Regions from separate parts of the Pantoea sp. SGAir0184 genome, predicted to be linked through region 2. Evidence: predicted binding sites of a transcription regulator. Region 2 holds the regulator's gene; each other region holds the start of a gene.

Region 1 (7,692 bases), 140 kb from region 2:
GGTTTGTCGGTCAGCGACTGCGCATACTTTGCCCACTCGACGGTAATCGGCTGCGGGCGGCTGACATCCCCGATGATCACCGGCGGCTTAACACAGCGCGAGCCGTAGCTCTGTACCCAGCCGTTCTGCGTGAAAACAAAGCCGTCGAGGTTTTCGCCGAAGTACTCCACCATGTCGTTACGCTCGGCTTCGCCATGCACCAGCACGTCGAGCCCCAGACGCTCCTGCTCCGCAATCGCCTGCCGGATGTGTTCCGCGATACCGGTGCGGTAGTGGCCGCCGTCAATGTTGCCTTTTTTGAAGTCAAGGCGCAGGCCGCGGATCTCGGTCGTCTGCGGGAAAGAACCGATGGTGGTGGTAGGCCACGCCGGCAGGTTAAAGCGCTGACGCTGCGCCTGAGCACGCACGGTGTAGCTGCTGTTGCGCTCAGTGTCTCTGGCCTGGATTTGCGCCAGACGCTGCGCCACGGCGGGGTTGTGCACGCGAGCAGAGTTTGCCCGGGCACGAATCGGCGCGCTCCAGGCGTGCAGCGCAGCGGCATCGCGCTGGTTCAGCGCCTGACTCAGCAGCGACAGCTCCGTACACTTCTGTAACGCAAAGGCGAACCAGCTTTTTACCTCATCGTCGAGGCGGGTTTCGACGCTCAGGTCAATGGGGCTGTGCAGTAGTGAACAGGAAGATCCAATCCACAGCTGCTGACGCTGGCCGATCAGCGGCTGCAGGCGCTCAAACCAGCGGGTGAGATCGGCGCGCCAGACATTTCGGCCATTGATCACCCCCAGCGACAGCAGCCAGTCCGCCGGGATCTGCTGGTTGAGCTGCTGGAGATCGTCTTTGCCGTGCACCAGGTCAACATGCAGGCCCTGCACCGGCAGCGTTTTGATGACATCAAGATTCTGACCGATGCTGTCAAAGTAGGTGGTCAGCAGCAGTTTCACTTCGCCCTGTAGCGCGTCGTACGCCGGTTTAAACGCCTCGCGCCACGCCTGCGGCAGTTCCAGCGCCAGCGCCGGCTCATCAATCTGCACCAATTCGATGCCGCGCTGACGCAGTTCAGCCAGCACCTGACGGTACACCGGCAGAATGGCCTGCAGCAGTGACAGACGGTCAAAGGCGTCACCTTTCACCTTACCCAGCCACAAATAGGTCACCGGCCCCAGCAGCACCGGTTTGATGGCGTGGCCGAGCGCCAGCGCTTCATCCACCTCGTCCAGCAGTTGCGTCCAGCTGAGACGGAACTGCTGACCCTGGGTAAATTCCGGCACGATGTAGTGATAGTTGGTGTTAAACCATTTGGTCATCTCTGCCGCCGCCGCAGGCTCACCGCTGGGCGCACGACCGCGGCCGATACGGAACAGGGTGTCGAGGTCAATCGAGCCGTCTTTATTCTGGTGCCGTGCCGGTACGTTACCGAGCAGCAGACTGGTGGTCAGTACGTGATCGTACCAGGCAAAATCGCCGACCGGCAGCAGATCAACACCGGCGTCTTTCTGCTGCTGCCAGTGACGGGCGCGCAGTTCACGACCCACCGCCAGCAGTTCGTCCTGTGAGCTGTTCCCGGCCCAGTAGCTTTCCTGCGCTTTTTTCAGTTCGCGGCGCAGTCCGACGCGAGGGAAACCGAGAGTATGGTTCAGAATGGTCATGTGAGATTCTCCAGAAGTTGTTCGCTGTGCGACAGTCGCAGCAACCGATTTACGTTCATCCAGCGGGCAATCCTGCCGTGCGCTGAGCGTGTTAGCTGGACAAAGGTAAAGTGGCCGTCGCGTCTGTCTGAGATGTTTAGCCGTCCAGATGTTTACACCGCTATAATCTGCGGGTACTGTATGTGTCTCAAGCGCAATTTGTTCAATCTCGATGTGAAGGACTCTCATGATCGAACTCAAACACCTGCGGACGCTGCAGGCGTTACGGCACACCGGCTCGCTGGCTGCCGCCGCCGCCCAGCTTCATCAGACGCAATCGGCGTTGTCTCACCAGTTCAGCGACCTGGAACAGCGGCTGGGCTTCCGGCTGTTCGTGCGTAAGAGCCAGCCGCTCCGTTTTACGCCGCAGGGAGAGATTCTGTTGCAGCTGGCGGAGCAGATTCTGCCGCAGATCCAGCAGGCGCTGCAGGCCTGTCATGAGCCGCATCAGACCACGTTGCGCATCGCTATCGAATGCCACAGCTGCATCCAGTGGCTGACGCCGGCCCTGAACAATTTCCGTCAGAGCTGGCCGCAGGTAGTGATGGACTTCAAATCCGGCGTGACCTTTGATCCGCAGCCGGCGCTGCAGCAGGGCGAACTGGACGTGGTGCTGACGTCCGATATTCTGCCGCGCAGCGGTTTGTTCTATGCGCCGATGTTTGATTTTGAGGTGCGGCTGGTGCTGGCGCCGGATCACCGTCTGGCGCAACTGGCTCACATCACGCCGGAAGATTTGGCCGATGAGGTGCTGATGATCTATCCGGTACAGCGTCAGCGGCTGGACGTGTGGCGTAACTTCTTACAGCCAGCCGGCGTCAGCCCGGCGCTGAAGAGCGTGGATAATACGCTGTTGCTGATCCAGATGGTGTCGGCCGGCATGGGCATTGCCGCGCTGCCGCACTGGGTGGTAGAGAGCTTTGAGCACCAGGGGCTGGTGGTGACACGCACGCTGGGCGACGGATTGTGGAGCCGTTTATACGCGGCGATGCGCGATGGCGAGCAGCGGCAGCCGGTGCTGGAGGCCTTTGTGCGCTTTGCCCGTCAGCACGCCTGCGAGCACCTGCCTTACGTGCGCGATGCCTCGCGCCCCGGCTCCCTGCAGCCGGTCTCGTCCTGATGCCGCGGGCGGCCAATGGCGCCCGTGCTGTTATCCCTGCCCTGCCTGCTCTATAATGCGCCGCCTTAACCGCTACCGGAGAGTTTCACCATGACCAATAATGATGTGCTGCGCAGCGTGCGCTATATGCTGGATTTGAGCGACAGCAAAGTGGTGGAGATTTTTGCGCTGGCGGGCAGTGAAGTACCGCGTGAAGATGTGCAGGCGTGGCTGAAGAAAGATGACGATGAGGCGTTTCGTAAACTGCCGGATGTGCTGATGGGCTACTTCCTCAACGGTCTGATTTTCTACCGTCGCGGCAAAAGCGAAGACGCGCCGGCCCCGTCGGTTGAGCGCCGCATGAATAATAATATCTTTCTCAAGAAGTTACGCATCGCCTTCGCGCTGAAAACCACCGATATCCCGGATATCTTACTGAAGGCTAACTTCAAGGTGTCACAGGCTGAAATCGGCGCGATTTTCCGCAACCCGGATCATAAAAATTATCGCGAGTGCGGTGACCAGATTCTGCGTAACTTCCTGAAAGGCTTAACGCTGATTCAGCGGCCATCGACACCCGCGAAAAAAAGCTAAGCGCCTGAACTGCCGCTTTTGGCCGTGTGTCCCAGTACCCAGCGTTTATGCACGTACAGGGACGCAAAAATCACTATCGCCCCGGCGATAAAGCTCGGCCAGTGCGGCTTCTCCTGCCAGATCGCCAAATTCACCAGTAATCCTGCCGGCACGTGCATGTTGTTCATAATGCCCAGCGTCCCGGCATCGACCTGGGTCGCGCCGTAGTTCCACATGAAGTAACCCAGCCCGGACGCGGCCACGCCCAGCCATACCAGCACACCCCACTGCAGCGTGGTGGTCGGCAGCTTATGCGGATTGCCCCAGATGCACCAGGCGATCACCGCGATCAGCACCGCGCCAAGATAGAACCACGAGAACGCGGTGTGCTGCGGCATTGGACGGACTTCCTGCAGGCGCTTATAGCCCACCATGCCAATCGCAAAGCAGATGTTAGCCGCCTGCACCAGCAGCAGTCCGAACCAGAAATCATCGCTGACTTTGTCGTAGCGGATAATGGCCGCACCGAGCACCGCCAGCAGGGCGCTAAAGGCATAGCCAATGCGCAGCGGGCGCTTGCTGAGCAGGTCATAAATCAGCGTGACATACAGCGGCGTCATCACCGTAAACAGCAGGAATTCCGGCACGCTGAGATAGAGATAAGCCTCAAAGCTGATCAGATACATGATGCCTAATTGCAGCATGCCCACCAGCATATAGAGCAGCAACGTTGAGGCGCGGTAACCGCGCCAGCGCAGAAACGGCAGAAAGACCAGCGCCGCCAGGCCTAAACGCATCAGCACCGAGAACCAGGTATCCACCTGCCCCGCCAGATACTCCCCGATTAAACTAAAAGAAAAAGCCCACAGAATGGTGGTAACGATCAGCAACAGCACGGTTATGTATCCTAAAGTTCAACACTGGCGCTAGTGTAAACAAACTACAGCGCGCTGGCGGGATAATCTGGTTGACATGTGATGAAATTAAACACGATCGCATCTTCCCTGCCCGGTCAGCAGGCACGCGTCCGCATGGCGGGTTGACCGACGGGCGGCGATTTTTATGAGGCAGCGCGCCGTTTTCTCTGACAGAAATGCGCGAAATCCAACATTTACTGGTTTATATCGCTCTTTATTGCCATAAAACTGTAACATATGTGTCACACGTCACAGTAACTGCGCGTAACCATCACTATTCTGTGCGCGAAATGGAAAGGTTGCTTTCTGTTCGCTGTCGTACTTTTTTTGCCCCAACCTGCTGGGAATCGATAACTATATTGCGCCCTTGGAGGGCCATTCTGATGTTGAGTATTTTTAAACCTGCACCACACCAGCCCCAGGTGGCGGATGATCGCGTCGATCCGCTCTATCGTCGTCTGCGCTGGCAGATCTTCTTCGGCATTTTCTTTGGCTACGCCGCCTATTATCTGGTGCGCAAAAACTTTGCGCTGGCGATGCCTTACCTGGTCGAACAGGGCTTTTCCCGCGGCGACCTTGGCTTTGCCCTCTCCGGCATCTCCATCGCCTACGGTTTTTCCAAATTCATCATGGGATCGGTCTCGGATCGCTCCAACCCGCGGGTATTTTTGCCCGCCGGCCTGATTCTCGCCGCCGCCGTGATGCTGGTGATGGGCTTCGTGCCGTGGGCAACCTCAAGCATCATGGTGATGTTCGTGCTGCTGTTTCTGTGTGGCTGGTTCCAGGGCATGGGCTGGCCACCGTGCGGACGCACCATGGTGCACTGGTGGTCGCAGAAAGAGCGCGGCGGCATTGTGTCGGTATGGAACTGCGCGCACAACGTGGGTGGCGGCATTCCTCCGCTGCTGTTTCTGCTCGGCATGGCGTGGTTTAACGACTGGAAAGCTGCGCTCTATATGCCGGCGTTTGGTGCCATCCTCGTCGCCATCATCGCTTTTGCGCTGATGCGCGATACGCCGCAGTCGTGTGGGCTGCCGCCGATTGAGGCATGGAAGAATGACTATCCGCCGGATTACAGCGAGAACCACGAACAGGAGCTGACGGCGAAGCAGATTTTCATGCAGTACGTGCTGCCGAATAAGCTGCTGTGGTACATCGCGCTGGCCAACGTATTCGTTTATCTGCTGCGCTACGGCATCCTCGACTGGTCACCGACCTATCTGAAAGAGGTGAAGCACTTCACGCTGGATAAATCCTCGTGGGCCTATTTCCTGTACGAATACGCCGGGATTCCGGGCACGCTGCTGTGCGGCTGGATGTCGGACAAGGTATTCCGCGGCAATCGCGGTGCCACCGGGGTGTTTTTCATGACGCTGGTGACCATCGCCACCATCATTTACTGGCTGAACCCGCCGGGCAATCCGGGCATAGATATGATCTGCATGATCGTCATTGGCTTCCTGATCTACGGTCCGGTGATGCTGATTGGTCTGCACGCGCTGGAGCTGGCACCGAAAAAAGCGGCCGGCACTGCGGCAGGCTTTACCGGTCTGTTCGGCTATCTCGGTGGATCGGTGGCGGCCAGTGCGATTGTCGGTTACACCGTGGATTTCTTCGGCTGGGACGGCGGTTTCTTAGTGATGATTGTCGGATCGGTGCTGGCGGTGGTGTTACTGCTGCTGACCATGGTCAGCGAGCATCGCCACAAGCAGCAGCAGGCATAATCTGAGCGGGCCGGTGAATACCGGCCCGTTTTATTCAGGCGAGGAATAATTTACGCAGCGTCTGCGGCACCGCGTCATCGGCGTTGCTGCCAATCACTTCCAGCGTCGGCAGGGTATCTTTCAGGCGCTGATGGGCGTTACGCATGATGCAGCCTTTGCCCGCCATACTCAGCATCTCGACATCGTTCATGCCGTCGCCAAACGCGATGCACTCTTTCAGCGAATAGCCAAGCTGTTTCGCCACCGCTTCCAGCGCGTGCCCTTTCGAGACGCCGCCAGCCATCACTTCCAGACAGGTGGGCAGCGAGAAACTGACGTTAACCCGGTCACCCCAGCGCGCTTCAATCGCCTGTTCCAGCGGAACCAGATGCTCCGGATCGTCGCAGGTGAAGAACACTTTGCTGATGCCGTCGGTGGCCAGCATGCCTGGCTGATACACCTGATAGGTGAACACCGATTCCTGGAAAAACTCCGCTTCCTGCGGATTATGGCGGCTGATGTGCCACTCATCGTCGCGGTAAACGTGCGTCAGGATTTTCTCATCGTGATACTTCAGGCCATACAACTCGCTGGCGATATCGCTGTCCAGATTGTGGCTGAACACCAGTTCGCCGTCGGCGTTATGCACGCGCGCGCCGTTTGAGGTGATCATATACGCCGGAATGCCGAGCTTATCGCGCATCTGACCGACGTCGATGTAGTGGCGTCCGGTGGCAAAGATAAAATGCACATCGCGCGCCACCAGTTCCTGTAGCGTGGTGCGGGCAAACGGCGTCAGACGATGTTGCGGAGAAAGCAGCGTGCCATCCAGGTCGGATGCAACGATGTGGTACATGTAGGCCTCTGGTATTGATGTCTAAGAATACATTAGTCACGGTGGCGCTGATAAAAGTCGACCACCGCATTGAGCGCTTCGGCGCGCATGGCGTCTGTTTCAAACAGGATCTCGTGACGCGCGCCCTGAATGATGTAAGGCGTGGTGCCTTCCACCGCATGTCCCCCTGCCGCCATGGCTTCACAGAACAGATCCTGCGCGCGGTTATCCACCACGTCGTCTTCACTGGCCTGCAGCAGCAGAATCGGTGTCGTAATCTGCGCCACCTGATTAAGGATATGGCGTCCGGCCTGAATCCCTTCCCGCACCCAGTGATAGGTGGGGCCGCCGACGCGAATCGCCGGATCGTCGGCATAAAAACGCAGATTGCGACGATAACGTTCGCGACTGTGCGTCAGCCGGTTAATGCCAAACGGGCTGGCGCGCCAGCGTCCGGTGCCCAGCGCGTAGCCGTCGCGCAGCGCGGGCAGCTTTTCCGCCCAGTCGAGAATGCGGTGCGCCAGAAACGGCGGCAGCGGCAGCACGATACCAAACATCGGCGCACAAAACACCGCCGCGTGGAAGGCCTGCGGCTGACGCGCCAGAAACAGCGCCACAATTGCGCCGCCCATCGAGTGCGCCAGCACGTAGCGCTGCTGATAGTGATGGCTGACGATCTCTTTCAGATACAGCGTTTCCAGATCGTCGACATAATCGCTGAACTCCACCACGTGACCGCGATGCGAATCGGCCAGCAGCCGGTCTGAACGCCCCTGACCGCGATGGTCGATAATCACCACATCGTAGCCGCAGTGGAACAGGTCATAGGCCAGCTCGGGGTATTTGATGTAGCTTTCAATGCGTCCGGGCACAATCAGGATGA
Region 2 (7,692 bases):
GGCGTGGAAAAGATCATCGCCGGGTTGGCCGATCAGGCGGGTTTTACCTTACGTCATAGCGTTATTGAGGCGCACGGCCTGTGTGAAAACTGTGCCGAAGTGGCGGCCTGCACACAGCCGGGTAGCTGTCAGCACGATCATGAAGTGGAAAGTAAGAAGAAGGTGCGTAAAGGGTAACTGGCACGTCCGTGTGCCAGGCCGATCGTAACGATCAGCGGGTAGGAGCATCATCCTTAAAGCGGGAGACTTACCAGCGGTAATCTTTGTTTTGACTTTCCCAGTCTTTCAATTCACGTTCAGCTTCATCTTTGGCGTAACCGTAACGTTCCTGGATTTTACCCACCAGCTGATCGCGTTTCCCTTCGATCACGGTCAAATCGTCATCGGTCAACTTGCCCCATTTCTCTTTAAACTTCCCTTTAAACTGCTTCCAGTTTCCGCTCGCTTCGTCTTTGTTCATAACAATCCTCCACGTCTTCCTGAATGAGATGGTTTATTTCTCATGTAATGCCGGAAATAACCATATAACGCGCTACTTATCTGCGCCGTTTGAGATAATTATAGTAGCCGCTTCGGATTGTGCACGGAATTACAGATTATTCTGGTGCCTGCGCTGCGCTTATGGCTGACTAAACCAGCTGTCACGCTGCCAGTGGCGGCGCCACATCCATCCCAGCGTCAGGCCGCGCAGCGCCAGAAACACCGTGATCGCCAGCCATAAACCGTGATTCCCTAACCACGGCAGCGTTAGCAAAGTGATACCGAAACCGGCTGCTGCCATGATCATGCTGTTACGCATTTCGCGGCCGCGCGTCGCGCCAATGAACATGCCGTCCAGCAGATAACACCAGACGCCGACCAGCGGTAAAATTACCTGCCACAGCAGAAAGCGATCGGCCATCTCACGCAGCGGCTGCAGCGAGGTAAGCAATGCAACAATGTACGGCCCGCTGAGCGCATAAATAAGCGCAAACAGCAGCGCAACGATACCCGCCTGGCGACAGGCGGCATGCCAGATCAGCAGCAGCCGGCTGCGATCTTTTGCCCCTACCGCTTCACCCGAGCAGGCTTCCACCGCGTAAGCAAAGCCGTCCAGCGCATAGGCAGTAAACGTCAGGAACATCAACAGCACCGCATTGACCGCAACCACATCCGGTCCGATGCGTGCACCCAGCAGGGTCAGTGAGGCAAAGCAAATCTGCAGCATGAGCGAGCGCAGCATGATGTCGCGATTAAGGCGAAATAACCGCGCCGCGTCACCGCGCCAGCTGTTTTTCAGCAGTTTGAAATCGATGCCGCGCAGTTTCAGTACGCGCGCCACCATCCATAATCCCACTGCCAGCGTCACGTATTCGGCCAGCGCCGTGGCGGCGGCGGCACCGGCAACGCCCCAGTGCAATTTCAGCACCAGCAGCAGATCGAGCAGGATGTTGACCAGGTTTCCGACAATCAGCAGAACCATCGGCGCACGCGCATACTGCACGCCCAGCAGCCAGCCGAGAATCACCAGGTTAGCCAGCGTAGCCGGTGCGCTCAGCCAGCGGATTTCAATGAAGATCTGCGCCTGCTGCTGGACTTCCGCGCTGCCGCCCATCAGCGTTGCCGCCAGGCTACTGGCAGGAGAACGCAGCAGCGCCAGCAGCAACCCGGCGGCAAGAGCGATCAGCAGCGGCTGCATCAGTGCGCGCGCCAGTGCCTGTTTATCGCCGGCCCCGAACGCCTGGGCGGTTAAACCGGTGGTGCTCATACGCAGAAACAGCAGCAGCATAAAGATGAAGCTGGTTGCCGTGGTGCCTACGGCCACGCCGCCGAGGTAGATCGGGCTATCAAGATGGCCAATCACGGCGGTATCGACCACGCCGAGCAGCGGCACAGTGATATTGGAGAGGATCATTGGCAACGCCAGTCGCCACAGCGTTTTATCAGAAGAGGAAAATAGCTGCATCAGCCCCATCCCGAGGGTTACGGTAGTCGGCCTGAGCGAGCGCCTTACGGGCCGGGAACAAGAGTATGATTAAAGCAGACTGCGGCCAGCGCGCGAGCGCCGCCGCAGCGGGGGAGATCAACCGGGTTTCAGAGCCACTCGCCGTTGCGCACGATGCCAACGGCCAGCCCTTCCACGGTTAGCGACTGTTCACGGGTATCCACAACAATCGGCTGGAAATCATTGTTTTCCGGCAGCAGCTGGACAATCGCGCCCTGCTTCTTCCAGCGTTTCACCGTGACTTCATCATCGATACGCGCAACCACCACCTGGCCATTGCGCACTTCCTGCGTTTTATGCACCGCGAGCAGATCGCCGTCCATAATGCCGATATCTTTCATCGACATACCGCTGACGCGCAGCAGGAAATCGGCAGAGGGTTTGAACAGGTTGGCGTCGACCTGATAGTGGGCTTCGATATGTTCCTGCGCCAGCAGCGGTTCACCGGCGGCGACGCGACCGATCAGTGGCAGCCCTTCACTCGCCTCTTCTTCCATCAGCAGGCGGATACCGCGCGATGCACCGGAGACGATTTCAATGACACCTTTACGCGCCAGCGCTTTCAGGTGCTCTTCAGCAGCGTTAGGCGAGCGGAAGCCCAGTTGCGAAGCAATTTCAGCACGCGTTGGCGGCATGCCGGTCTGATTAATATGGTCGCGAATCAGGTCATAGACCTGTTGCTGCCTGCTGGTTAACGCTTTCATCCCGCCCCCTGGTTGTTTATACAGTCGCTGTGAGTATATACAGGTATTGGCGAAATGAAAACCGAAACAGAGGGAAAAATCAGCGGCTTGATGAATGTGGAATGTTTATCGCAAATGCGACCAAAGCAGCGCGATCCAGACAAACAGAGCCAGTAAGATAGCCAGCAGTACCGCCGCCGAGCCCATGTCTTTGGCGCGTCCCGCCAGCGGATGGCGTTCCTGACCAATACGGTCCACCACGGCTTCGATGGCACTATTAAGGATCTCAACAATGACTACCAGCACCACCGAGCCAATCAGCAACACACGCGTGATGATATCGACATCCAGCCAGCAGGCGATGGCAACCGCGACCAGTGCGGCAATCGCCTCCTGGCGAAAAGCGGCTTCATGCTGCCAGGCAGCGCGCAGCCCCTGCCAGGAATAACCGGCGGCTTTAATGATTCTCAGGAAACCGGTGACGTTATTTGCCATGTTGTGGAACCCTTAACTGTTTTTGACGTCAATGTCTGGGCGCGCGAGGTGGCACAGCCACAGATCTTCGCCGCACTTTCTGGTATGCTTGCCGCGCTTTGCTAACAAGAGGCTTCAAGTTGTCTATGTCAGGTTGGCGTAAACTCTATTACAAATTGTTGAATTTACCACTCTCTATTTTGGTAAAAAGTAAGGTCATTCCGACCGATCCGATCTCGGAACACGGTATCGATCCGACCCGTCCGGTGATGTATGTTTTGCCTTATGATTCAAAGGCGGACCTGCTCACGCTACGCGCACAGTGCCTGAAGCACGATCTGCCGGATCCGCTGGCGCCGCTGGAGATTGACGGCACCCTGCTGCCGCGCCACGTATTTATTCACGATGGGCCGCGCGTCTTCCCCTATTTCGTGGCGAACCCGGAGTCGGTCAAGCTTTTCCATGACTACCTCGATCTGCACCGCAATAATGCGGCGCTGGACGTACAGATGCTGCCGGTTTCCGTGATGTTTGGCCGTGCGCCAGGCCGTGAAATTCAGGGCGAACCGACGCCACATCTGCGTATTCTTAACGGTATACAGAAGTTCTTTGCCATCCTGTGGCACGGTCGCGACAGCTTTGTCCGCTTCTCGCCCACGGTTTCGCTGCGTCAGATGGCCACCGAACACGGTACCGATCAGTCGATCGCGCAGAAGCTGGCACGTGTCGCACGCATTCATTTTGCCCGCCAGCGGCTGGCAGCCGTCGGCCCGCGTCTGCCGGCACGCCAGGATCTGTTCAACAAGCTGCTGCAGTCCAAAGCAATTGAGAAAGCGGTTGAAGACGAAGCGCGCAGCAAGAAGATTTCGCATGAAAAAGCGCAGCAGAACGCCATCGAAATGATGGAAGAAGTGGCGGCGGATTTCTCGTACGAAGCGATCCGCGTGACTGACCGTGTGATGGGCTGGCTGTGGAGTCGGCTCTATCAGGGCATTAACGTGCACGGCGGCGAACGCGTGCGCCAGCTGGCGCAGGATGGTCACGAAATTGTTTACGTGCCCTGCCACCGCAGCCACATGGATTATCTGCTGCTGTCCTATGTGCTCTATCATCAGGGCCTGGTGCCGCCGCATATTGCTGCCGGTATCAATCTAAACTTCTGGCCAGCCGGACCGATTTTCCGTCGTCTCGGTGCCTTCTTTATTCGTCGTACCTTCAAAGGCAACAAGCTCTACTCCACGGTGTTCCGCGAATACCTGGGCGAGCTGTTCAGCCGCGGCTATTCGGTGGAGTATTTTGTTGAAGGCGGACGCTCGCGCACTGGCCGTCTGCTCGACCCGAAAACCGGCACGCTGTCGATGACGTTACAGGCGCTGCTGCGCGGCGGCAGCCGTCCTATCACCTTTGTGCCGATCTACATCGGTTATGAGCACGTGATGGAAGTCGGCACTTATGCCAAAGAGCTGCGCGGTGCCGCGAAAGAGAAAGAGGGCTTCATGCAGATGGTGCGCGGCCTGCGCAAGCTGCGTAACCTCGGCCAGGGCTATGTGAACTTCGGTGAGCCGCTGTCGCTGGTTAACTATCTCAACAAACAGGTTCCGGAGTGGCGCGACGCGATTGACCCTATCGATCCTCAGCGTCCGGCGTGGATGACGCCGGTGGTGAATGACATCGCGGCACGTCTGATGGTACGCATCAACGAAGCCGGCGCGGCCAACGCCATGAACCTGTGCGTGACCGCGCTGCTGGCATCGCGCCAGCGTTCGCTGACGCGTGAACAGCTGACGGAACAGCTGGAGTGCTACACCCAGCTGCTGCGCAATGTGCCGTACTCACCCGAGTCGACCGTGCCGGATCTCAGCGCTGAAGCGCTGCTCGATCACGCCATGGGCATGAACAAGTTCGAGACCGAGCAGGACAGTATTGGCGAGATCATCATTCTGCCGCGCGAGCAGGCGGTGCTGATGACCTACTATCGCAACAACATCCACCATATGCTGGTGATGCCGTCGCTGATTGCCGCTATCGTGCAGCAGCATCGGGAGATCAGCGAGGCGGAACTGCTGCGCCAGGTCAGCCTGGTCTATCCGATGCTGAAGAGCGAACTGTTCCTGCGCTGGGACAGTGCCGAACTGCCAGCCCTGCTGAATGCGCTCTGCGCCGAAATGGCGCGGCAGGGGCTGATCACCGTACAGGAAGGCCAGCTGAAAATGAGTGCGGCGCGTTACCGTACGCTGCAGCTGCTGGCGGCCGGGATTCGTGAAACGCTGCAGCGTTTCGCCATCACCTTCGCCATTCTCAGCGCCAAGCCGACCATTAACCGTGGCACGCTGGAGAAAGAGAGCCGCACGCTGGCTCAGCGTCTGTCAGTGCTGCACGGTATCAATGCGCCGGAGTTCTTCGACAAGGCAGTCTTTACCGCGCTGGTGCTGTCGCTGCGTGATGAAGGCTATATCAGTGATTCCGGTGATGCGGATGCTGAACGTACCAATATGATGTGGCAGATGCTGGCCGAACTGGTCACCAGCGATGTCCGTCTGACCATTGAGAGTGCCGTGGCGCACGACTAATGGACGACTGAAAACCGCGGCGCATCTGTCACACGCCAGATTGCGCCGCGGTTTTTATTGTCAGATTCAGGCGCGAAAAGAACGCGCTTCCCACTGCGACGACCGGCGCGCCGCCGGGGTTAATCATCCCGTCATCAGAACAGCGCAACAAACGGCTGGGTATTAAGCAGCACGCCAATAAACAGCACCAGACCAACGTAGTTGTTGTTAAGGAATGCCTGGAAGCACAGCTCACGTTCACGCCCGGCAATCAGTTTCTGCTGATGCACAAACAGCCCGCCCGCCAGCAGCAGCGACCAGTAAAACGCACCGTTCAGATGCAGTAAAATGCCCACCAGTGCCATCAGGCCCAGCGCGGCCAGCTGTAACAACCCGATAATCAGCTTGTCGTAACGCCCAAAAAGAATCGCCGTGGATTTCACGCCAATCTTCAGATCGTCGTCGCGGTCAACCATGGCGTACTGGGTGTCATAAGCCACCGTCCAGCAAATATTGGCGAGAAACACCAGCCAGCAGACAAAGGGTAAGGACTCACTAACCGCCGCCCAGCCCATCGGAATCGCCCAGCCAAACGCCGCGCCCAGCACCACCTGCGGCAGATGGGTATAGCGTTTCATAAAGGGATAAACCCACGCCAGCGCCAGCCCGCCAAATGACAGCAGAATGGTCATGCGGTTCATGGTCAGCACCAGCAGGAACGCCAGCAGACCGAGGCCAGCGAACAGCAGCTTCGCCTCTTTCTCCGTTACCGCGCCGCTGGCTAACGGTCGCGCGGCGGTGCGTTTCACGTGGCCGTCGACGTTACGGTCGGCGTAATCATTAATCACGCAACCCGCCGCGCGCATCACAAACACGCCAAGGACGAACACCAGCAGCACCGACAGCGGCGGAATCGCCATGCCGGACAGCCACAGCGCCCACAGTGTCGGCCACAGCAGCAGCAGCGTGCCAATCGGTTTATCAATACGCATCAGGCGACTATAGGCCTGCCATTTGCTCATGGTTAAAGTCTTTTGCACGGGGCGTTATCCTTGCTTCAGCGCGCGGTACAGCGGCGACGCCGGTAAAAACAGTTCAGTTAACAGCAGCGGTTTGCCGGACAGGCGCAGCCGCGAGCGGCGTCCCCACAGGTCATCAATCTGGCCCGGATCGATAAAATCACGGCTCAGCGTCGAGGAGGCAAACAGGTAGCGTCCCAGCGGTCGCGTGCCGAGATTTTGCAGCATCTGTTCCGGGCCGTTCAGCGTGCTCTCCGGCACCACGGTACGGCCAATCAGCCAGGGTTCATTGTCACCGCACAGCACGATTTCACGCAGCCAGAAGCGCGTGTCGGCAGGCAGAAACGCTGCTTCCTGCGGCATCTCATCGGCGGTAATGAACGCTTCCCGCAGCAGTTGTACGGTAACCTGCTGACAATGCTGCTCAAAGCGGCGTGTCATTGAGTCTTCTTCCAGCAGCCAGTCAAGCAGCGGCGGTGAAAGTAACGGGGAAGAGGCTGGCAGCCAGTGCAGTGCGCGTAACTGGCGCAGCGCGTCATGCGACATCAGGACATCTCCGGTAAAAAAGTTGCCCTAGTGTAGCGCACCGCGCTCAGCGTGACACATCTGCTTGTGCCACGCTGGCGTCGCGGGAGGAATTACTCGCGTTTCAGGCGGTTACTGTTGGCCAGCCACAGCGTCACCACCAGAATCAAAATGGCCGCCGAGTAGCACAACGTATCGAAAGGATTTTTATGGTCGACAATGATCAGACGAATAATCGCCGTGATGCCGATATAGACGAAGTAGCGCAGCGGAAAGTGATAGCCGGACTGAAAGTACTTCACAATCAGCGCGATAAACTCGAAATAGAGAAAGTAGATCACAATGCCTTCGATCAGCAGATACGAGGACGCCTGCTCACCGGTGCTGAACAGCACATTCGCCAGGTGAATGGTCTCTTTACCGAGAAACACCACCAGAATAACGGCCAGAATCACCAG
Region 3 (7,692 bases), 130 kb from region 2:
ATGCCCTGCATAAAAGACATCAGGCGTCGGGGTTCTGTTCCTCATCGTCTGCCGCCTGACGTCCTTTACCCACATAGTAGCGGGAGAAGAATACGCCGACTTCAAACAGGCAGTACATCGGAATAGCGAGCAAAGTTTGCGAGAAAACGTCCGGCGGTGTGAGCAACATCCCAACCACGAACGCGCCGACCAGAATATACGGCCGTTTCTTTTTCAGATCGTCCGGGCTGGTAATGCCGGTCCAGCACAGCAGCACGATGGCAATCGGCACCTCAAACGCCACGCCAAACGCCATGAACAGCGTCATGACAAAGTCGAGGTAGTTAGTGATGTCCGTGGCGATGGTGACGCCCTGCGGCGCGGTTTTGGCGAAGAAGCCAAATGCCAGCGGGAACACAATGAAGTAGGCAAAGGCCACGCCGACATAAAACAGCAGCGTACTGGAGAACAGCAGCGGCATCACCAGGCGGCGCTCATGGCGATACAGCGCGGGGGCGACAAACGCCCAGACCTGATAAAGAATCACCGGCACCGCAAGAAACACTGACACAATGATGGTCAGTTTGATCGGCGTAAAGAACGGTGAGGCCACGTCGGTGGCGATCATGCTGGCGCCGGCGGGCATCTGGCTAATCAGCGGCGCTGCCACCGCGTGATAGATGTCGTTGGCGAAGTAAACCAGACACAGGAAGATAACAAACACCGCGATGATGCAGTTCAGCAGACGCTTGCGCAGCTCAATCAGGTGGCTGATGAGCGGTTGGGTATCTTCAACGGCCATGTTTATCGTTCATCTTTTACGGGAGGAGTGGTCGCAGGCGCGACGGAATCGGTGTGGCTGGTGGCTGGTGCAGGCTGCGGCGCCTGCGCCGGGGCGCTGGCCTGATGTGCCGCGCTGGCCGGCGTCACGACGCTGTGCGGCTCTGCGGGCTGTGGCGCGGCAGCGGGCGGCTGATGAATGGTGTTGGCTTCATCTTCCGCTTTTTCGATATCGATGCTCTGCTGCACCGAGCGCTTCATGGAGTCCGCGGTTTTACGCAGCTCTTCCATGGATTGCTTCAGCTCCGGCGACAGCGTGCCGCGTCCTGCCTCTTCGACCTTTTTCAGGCTGTCCTGCAGCTCCTGCAGTTTCAGCTCCTGGGCCAGTTCGTTCTGCACATTAGCAGCCAGCGAGCGAATGGCCCGGATCCAGCCAACAACGGTTTTCACCGCAACCGGTAAGCGCTGCGGGCCCAGTACAATCAGCCCGATCACGAACACCAATACCAGTTCACTAAAACCAATATCGAACACAGTTTTACCTTACTTGTCCCGGGCGTCGTCTTTGCTCGCCGGGGTGTGCTGTTTGTCTGCCAGTTTGGCGTTGAAGTCAGCGTCCTGCTCTTTCGGTTGATCCTTTTTCTCGTCTTCATCGCTCATGGCTTTTTTGAAGCCGCGAATGGAAGAGCCTAAATCCGAACCCAGGTTACGAAGCTTATTGGTACCGAACAGAAGTACAACAATGACGGCAATGATTAACAATTGCCAAATACTGATACCGCCCATGAGATATGCCTCTAATATTCTGTGAAAAACGGTTAACTGTAACGCACAGAAAGTCCGTTTTTACCCGGACTTAAGCCTGCGACATTACGCGATTTGCACCAGGCAGACAATCAGTTTGTCTTGCGCCAGCCGATGAGCCAGGTGACGATGCCGGCGGCCATTAACAGCGCCGGGAAGAAGTCCCAGTCAGGCCGGCTCAACAGCACGGCGGTGCCACTTAATAACAGTGTAGCCCCGACGCCAAACAGATAACGTGCCTGATGATGACGGGTGCGCTGCGCGTTCAAATCGGTGACGAGTTTATCGACACTGTGCTGCAATAACTTGTGCTGGCGCATACTGTCGTAAAAAAGCTCCGGCAGCTCCGGCAGTTTCTCCGCCCAGAACGGCGCCTTCTCTTTCACCGCCCGCAGGATGGCCGGAATGCCAATCTGATCCTTAATCCAGTCCTCCAGGAACGGCTTGGCGGTTTTCCACAGATCGAGCTGCGGATAGAGCTGACGGCCGATGCCCTCGATGTACAGCAGGGTTTTCTGCAACAGCACCAGCTGCGGCTGCACTTCCATATTGAAACGGCGCGCGGTGTTGAACAGATTGAGCAGCACGTGACCAAAGGAGATTTCCGCCAGCGGCTTTTCGAAAATCGGCTCGCACACGGTACGGATCGCGAACTCAAAATCTTCCACGTTGGTATCCGGCGGTACCCAGCCCGAGTCGACGTGCAGCTCGGCCACTTTGCGGTAGTCGCGGTTGAAGAAGGCGATGAAATTTTCCGCCAGGTAGCGCTTATCTTCTTTGTTCAGCGAGCCAACGATGCCGCAGTCAATGCCGATATACTGCGGATCTTCCGGATGCTCGTAGCTGACGAAGATGTTGCCGGGATGCATATCGGCGTGGAAGAAGCTGTCGCGGAACACCTGGGTGAAGAACACCTGTACGCCGCGTTCGGCCAGCAGCTTCATGTTGACGCCGTGCTGCTCCAGCGTGGCAACGTCGGAGATAGGAATGCCGTAAATGCGCTCCATTACCAGCATGGTTTCGCTGCAGTAGTCGGAGAACACTTCCGGCACGTACAGCATGCGGCTCTGGTCGAAGTTGCGGCGCAGCTGAATCGCATTGGCAGCTTCACGCAGCAGATTGAGTTCATCAATCAGCGTTTTTTCGTAGTCGCGCACCACTTCCATCGGACGCAGACGGCGACCGTCCGGCAGCAGACGTGGCACCCAGCGCGCCAGGCGGTAAATCAGCTTCATGTCAGCTTTGATCACCGGCAGGATATCCGGGCGAATCACTTTGATCACCACTTCGCGGCCGTTGGATTTCAGCGTCGCGGTATGCACCTGGGCAATCGAAGCCGATGCCAGCGGTTTGATATCGAAGTCGTCGAACCAGGTTTCCACCGGGCCGCCAATCGAACGCTCAATCTGCGCCTTGGCTTTCACGCCGTCGAACGGCGCCACGCGGTCCTGCAAAATCGCCAGCTCATCGGCAATTTTCGGCGGGAACAGGTCGCGGCGCGTCGAGAGCATCTGACCGAACTTGATCCAAACCGGACCGAGTTGCTCCATGGCCAGACGCAGACGGATGCCCATCTCGGCTTCTTTGTGCCGGTTGGGGATCCAGAAAACACAGCGCCGCCACAGCCGCAGCGGCAGCGTGATGCGCATATGCGGAATCAGTTCATCCAGCCCGTAGGTCAGAAAAACTTTGATAATGAAGTATAAGCGCCGAATTTCTCCCAGCGTCATTTCGCCTCCAGCTGTGCCAAACGCGCCTCAAACGCATTAAGCGCACGTTCCATCGCTTCTACCTCCTCACAAAACCACGCCTGCTCCAGCGCCCCCGGTGCCACGCGCCACTCTTCGGTCAGCACCTGCCCCAGATAATCCTGACGGCGGGTGACCTGCTGTCTGAGCTGGGCCAGCGCACGCTGAGCGGCCTGGCTGATGCCCTGTGCCGCGATGTCGCCCACCCACGGCGCGAGATATTCGGCCGGATCGAGTTCAGCCAGATCCATCAGCGCGGAGAATTGCTGTACCACCTGCAGATCGCCTTCCACGTCCAGCTCACCGCTGCGAATCAGGCTGGTCAGCTGCTGACGATCGCGCAGCTTAGGCAGCGTGCTGAAACGCAGGCTGACGCTGCAGTCGCTGCGGTCCTGCCAGTCACTCAGCACATCCAGCTGGTTTTCACTGAACACCAGCACCAGCGGAAAATCCAGCTCCTGCAGGCGCAGCAGCAGGACTTTGCCGGCCAGACGCTGGCGTGCGGTTTTCAGGCTGCGATCGCGGTACAACACACGGTTCAGGGCGGTCTCAAGACCGCCGGTGATGAGAGGGGTAAAAGTCATGATTAATCAGAACTTAAAGCCACGATGCAGCGCCACAATGCCGCCGGTCATGTTGTAGTAGCTGGTATTTTCAAAGCCAGCGTCGTTCATCATCGCCTTCAGGGTTTCCTGATCCGGATGCATACGAATCGACTCCGCCAGATAGCGATAGCTCTCCGCGTCTTTTGCCACCAGCTGGCCGATGCGCGGCAGAATGTGGAAAGAGTAAGTGTCGTAGGCTTTGCTCAGCGGCTCGAAAACCGGTTTAGAGAACTCCAGCACCAGCAGACGGCCGCCCGGCTTGAGCACGCGGAACATCGACGCCAGCGCCTTCTCTTTTTCGGTCACGTTACGCAGGCCGAAGGAGATGGTGATGCAGTCGAAATAGTTATCCGGGAACGGCAGCGCTTCTGCGTTAGCCTGCACGTAGCTGACGTTGCCGGTTACGCCGAGGTTGCGCAGCTTTTCGCGTCCCATCTTCAGCATTGAGCTGTTGATGTCCGCCAGCACCACCTGACCGGTTTCACCGACCAGGCGCGAGAATTTTGCCGTCAGATCGCCGGTACCGCCGGCCAGATCCAGGACGCGCTGACCGCGGCGCACGCCGCTGCTGTCGATGGTAAAACGCTTCCAGACGCGATGGATGCCGAACGACATCAGATCGTTCATCAGGTCATATTTCGCCGCGACGGAGTGAAACACGTCCGCGACTTTATCGGCCTTTTCACTTTTGGCGACGGTCTGAAAGCCAAAATGGGTAGTTTCCTGCTGTGATTCATCTGCCATCGGTTTTACCTGTTCCACAAACAATACTTCCCGAAGTGTATCAGAGTCGGGCGATCCGAGCACGCCACCGGCGTGTTATTCGTTGATGCGGCGCAGGGAAGCGGCGGAAGAATCTGCCGCATTTTCAGCGGGCTCGCTGTCATCGGCCCATGTATCATCCGCCGCGTCGGGCTGCGCCTGCTCTGCCAGTTGCGGGTTGATGGGCCGTTTGATCTCTACGCCAAGCGCACGAAACGACTCGCTCTGGGCGATCAGGTTGCCGCGCCCCTGTGCCAGCTTTTTCATCGCCAGCTGATAACTCTGCTGCGCTTTGTCGAGGCTATGCCCGATGCCGCTCATGTCATCGACAAACAGCCGCATCTTGTCGTACAAGCGCGCAGCACGGTCGGCGATGCGCTGGGCATTACGGCTCTGATGCTCATAGCGCCACAGATTATTAATGGTGCGCAGCGCCACCAGCAGCGTGGTCGGGCTGACCAGCATAATGTTTTGCTGCAGCGCTTCGCTGATCAGCTCCGGCTGGCGGTCGATCGCCAGCAGAAACGCCGGTTCGACCGGAATAAACATCAGCACATAATCCAGCGAGCGTAAACCGGGCAATTGTTGATAATCTTTACGCCCCAGCAGCCGGATATGGCCACGCACCGCGTTGATGTGCTCCTGAATCGCCTGTTCGCGCGTCAGCTCATCGTCGGCGTTGAAGTAGCGCTCGTAGGCAATCAGCGTCATTTTGGCGTCAATCACCACATCTTTACCCTGCGGCAGACGCACAATCACATCCGGTTGCATACGGCCCTGCTGCTCCAGCTGCACGCTGACCTGAGTCTGATACTCGTAGCCTTCGCGCAGGCCTGAGGCCTCCAGCACCCGGCTGAGCACCACTTCGCCCCAGTTGCCCTGAATTTTATTGTCGCCCTTCAGCGCTTTGGTGAGGTTGATCGCTTCCTGCGCCATCTGCGCGTTGAGCTGCTGCAACTGGCGAATTTCGTGCGCCAGCGTGTGGCGTTCACGCGCTTCCTGGCCGAAGCTGTCGTTGACCTGGCGGCGGAAGCCGTCCAGCTGTTCGCGCAACGGGCCGATCAGGCTGTTGAGGCTCTGCCGGTTCTGCTCGTCGACGCGTTTTCCGCTGTTTTCGAAGATTCGGTTGGCGAGATTTTCAAACTGCGCACTCAGGCGCTGTTCGCTGTTGGTCAGCAGACGCTGCTTCTCCTCAGCTGCGAAACGCGTCTCTTCTAATCGAATGGTGACTTCCCGTAGTTCGGCTTCCTGCGCGCTGTTAACTTCCAGCTGATTACGCAGCTCGCGGCTGAGCTGTTCACTCTCGGCCCGCCAGTAATCCAGCTGCTGCAGGCGCTCCTGCGCGCCGCTAAGCGTGCCGTGAAGCTGGCGCAGCTCCTGTTCGCGCTGCTGCAGTTGCTGTTGCAGCTGTTCCAGCTGCTGCTGCTGACGCTGCTGCGCCTGTTCCAGCAGGCGGCGTTCAGTGGTGAAGCTGGCGTGCTGATGGCCGGCGCGCAGCTGGGCAATAATCCAGCCAATGCCCAAACCGGCCAGCGCCAGCGCGCCGCTGATGATAAGTTGCTGATCCATAATCCCCCCGCGGATCGTCTCGCTGAGGAGAAGGTAGAGCGCCACTGTATGAATGTCCAGAACATTCATGGCAACCCGCGGATTTTATCGCGGGCGCGATGGGCACCGTCCGGGCAACTACAGGGCGCGTACGGTCAGGTCGCCGGCTTTCCAGGCGTCAATCAGGAAAAACGGCATCGGCAGCACCCATTCGCTGTCGCTTTTCACCTTCGCCGGATAGCACCAGCTGTTGCCGCCGTAAGTCAGCTCCACCTGCTGCTGGCCATTTTCGGCGTTGGCCACTTTGCCGGCCATGCTGGCGAAACCGGCATTGCTGCCGACGTGGAAGCTGTCGGTCTGCCAGCGAATCGGCGCATGCGCCGGCCACGGCTGCGCGTGGTGGAAGTGAAAGATATCGTCGTGATTGAGGATGCTGTCGCGCACCGTTGGCCACAGCGCTACCTTGAGGAAGTACTGGTCGGTAAAGCGCTCGCTGCCGTCATACTGCGCGATAAAGTCGCGCATCTGCTGTTCCACGTTGTGAAACACGCCGTGACAGCCGCCCCACATGCCGGCCAGTAACAGCTCGGTGTGCGAGTAATAATCGCGCATGTGGTGGAACCAGAATGGCGAAGCCAGCCAGGCATCGACGGCCGCCACTTCGCGCTCTGACAGCAGCGAATCCGCATCGCGCACGATGTAGCGTTTTACGCTGGCATCGTCCATCACCAGAAAGCGCCACAGCGTAGGGAAAATGGTTTTCTCCTGCGACATATCCACCAGCTGGGTGTTTGGCTGGGTCAGGCGCTGCCACACGTGCTGCGGCACGCTATCGTCGAGATAAATGCGACACATCCAGTCCGGATAGAGCTCGCGCGCCACCTCAACGTTTTTAATCAGGGTTTCACAGTAGCGCGGCTGGCCGCCGTACAGGCTGAAGGAGATGATATTTTCTGCCGGATTGCTGCGGTTAATCGGCGCAGGTGCCGGTGCGGGAAAAGTCGCTTTCGCGCCCTGACTGAAACGCATGTCGGATTGGGTGAGCGATTCCAGGCCATAACGCGCCACTTCATCTGTCTTATCCAGCCAGCCACACACTTCCGTCAGGCCATCCAGCCAGGTTTCCGACGCCTGCGCGCGCTGCGCCGCCGGTGCCTGATAGATTTTCTGGTAAATCTTGTAGGATTTTTTATGTTCGCCGACGCGCATCAGCGTCAGCGCGTAGTCGCTGAGCACCTGCATCTGGTTAGGCATGACGCGCAGCACTTCTTCGCAGCACTGGCGCGCCAGAGGATAATCTGACGCGGCCATTGCCTGACGAAAGCGCGCGGCGGCACTCTCAACGCGGGCCTGCATTGCAGCAGGGCGGCTGGTAAAACCCGGACGTGGGACAGAGATCGTTTTGCGCATAGGAAATTTCTCAGAATCGGCTGAAATTGCGCGCATTCTAATCAGGCAATTGCTGA

The links. The regulator LexA, encoded in region 2, represses DNA repair genes until DNA is damaged. The targets are predictions, from matches to a motif close to TNCTGTATGTACATACAGNA.
Region 1: a site for LexA is predicted at 1,818-1,837, ahead of metR (HTH-type transcriptional regulator MetR). Genes of this name have one in related genera too.
Region 3: a site for LexA is predicted at 6,290-6,309, ahead of rmuC (DNA recombination protein RmuC). Genes of this name have one in related genera too.

The regions. Positions count from the first base shown of each region.
Region 1 is NZ_CP028050.1:3,973,611-3,981,302, forward strand. It holds gene metE (5-methyltetrahydropteroyltriglutamate--homocysteine S-methyltransferase) at 1-1,643, opposite strand, end outside; gene metR (HTH-type transcriptional regulator MetR) at 1,870-2,802, shown strand; gene C1N60_RS18795 (YehS family protein) at 2,893-3,375, shown strand; gene C1N60_RS18800 (carboxylate/amino acid/amine transporter) at 3,372-4,250, opposite strand; gene glpT (glycerol-3-phosphate transporter) at 4,655-5,995, shown strand; gene yigL (sugar/pyridoxal phosphate phosphatase YigL) at 6,030-6,830, opposite strand; gene pldB (lysophospholipase L2) at 6,863-7,692, opposite strand, start outside.
Region 2 is NZ_CP028050.1:3,833,177-3,840,868, forward strand. It holds gene zur (zinc uptake transcriptional repressor Zur) at 1-177, shown strand, start outside; gene C1N60_RS18170 (CsbD family protein) at 248-460, opposite strand; gene dinF (MATE family efflux transporter DinF) at 620-1,945, opposite strand; gene lexA (transcriptional repressor LexA) at 2,074-2,688, opposite strand; gene C1N60_RS18185 (diacylglycerol kinase) at 2,794-3,162, opposite strand; gene plsB (glycerol-3-phosphate 1-O-acyltransferase PlsB) at 3,288-5,711, shown strand; gene ubiA (4-hydroxybenzoate octaprenyltransferase) at 5,846-6,712, opposite strand; gene ubiC (chorismate lyase) at 6,737-7,255, opposite strand; gene psiE (phosphate-starvation-inducible protein PsiE) at 7,348-7,692, opposite strand, start outside.
Region 3 is NZ_CP028050.1:3,963,291-3,970,982, forward strand. It holds gene tatC (Sec-independent protein translocase subunit TatC) at 20-781, opposite strand; gene tatB (Sec-independent protein translocase protein TatB) at 784-1,293, opposite strand; gene tatA (Sec-independent protein translocase subunit TatA) at 1,303-1,545, opposite strand; gene ubiB (ubiquinone biosynthesis regulatory protein kinase UbiB) at 1,656-3,293, opposite strand; gene C1N60_RS18755 (ubiquinone biosynthesis protein UbiJ) at 3,290-3,895, opposite strand; gene ubiE (bifunctional demethylmenaquinone methyltransferase/2-methoxy-6-polyprenyl-1,4-benzoquinol methylase UbiE) at 3,902-4,660, opposite strand; gene rmuC (DNA recombination protein RmuC) at 4,736-6,247, opposite strand; gene C1N60_RS18770 (tetratricopeptide repeat protein) at 6,365-7,636, opposite strand.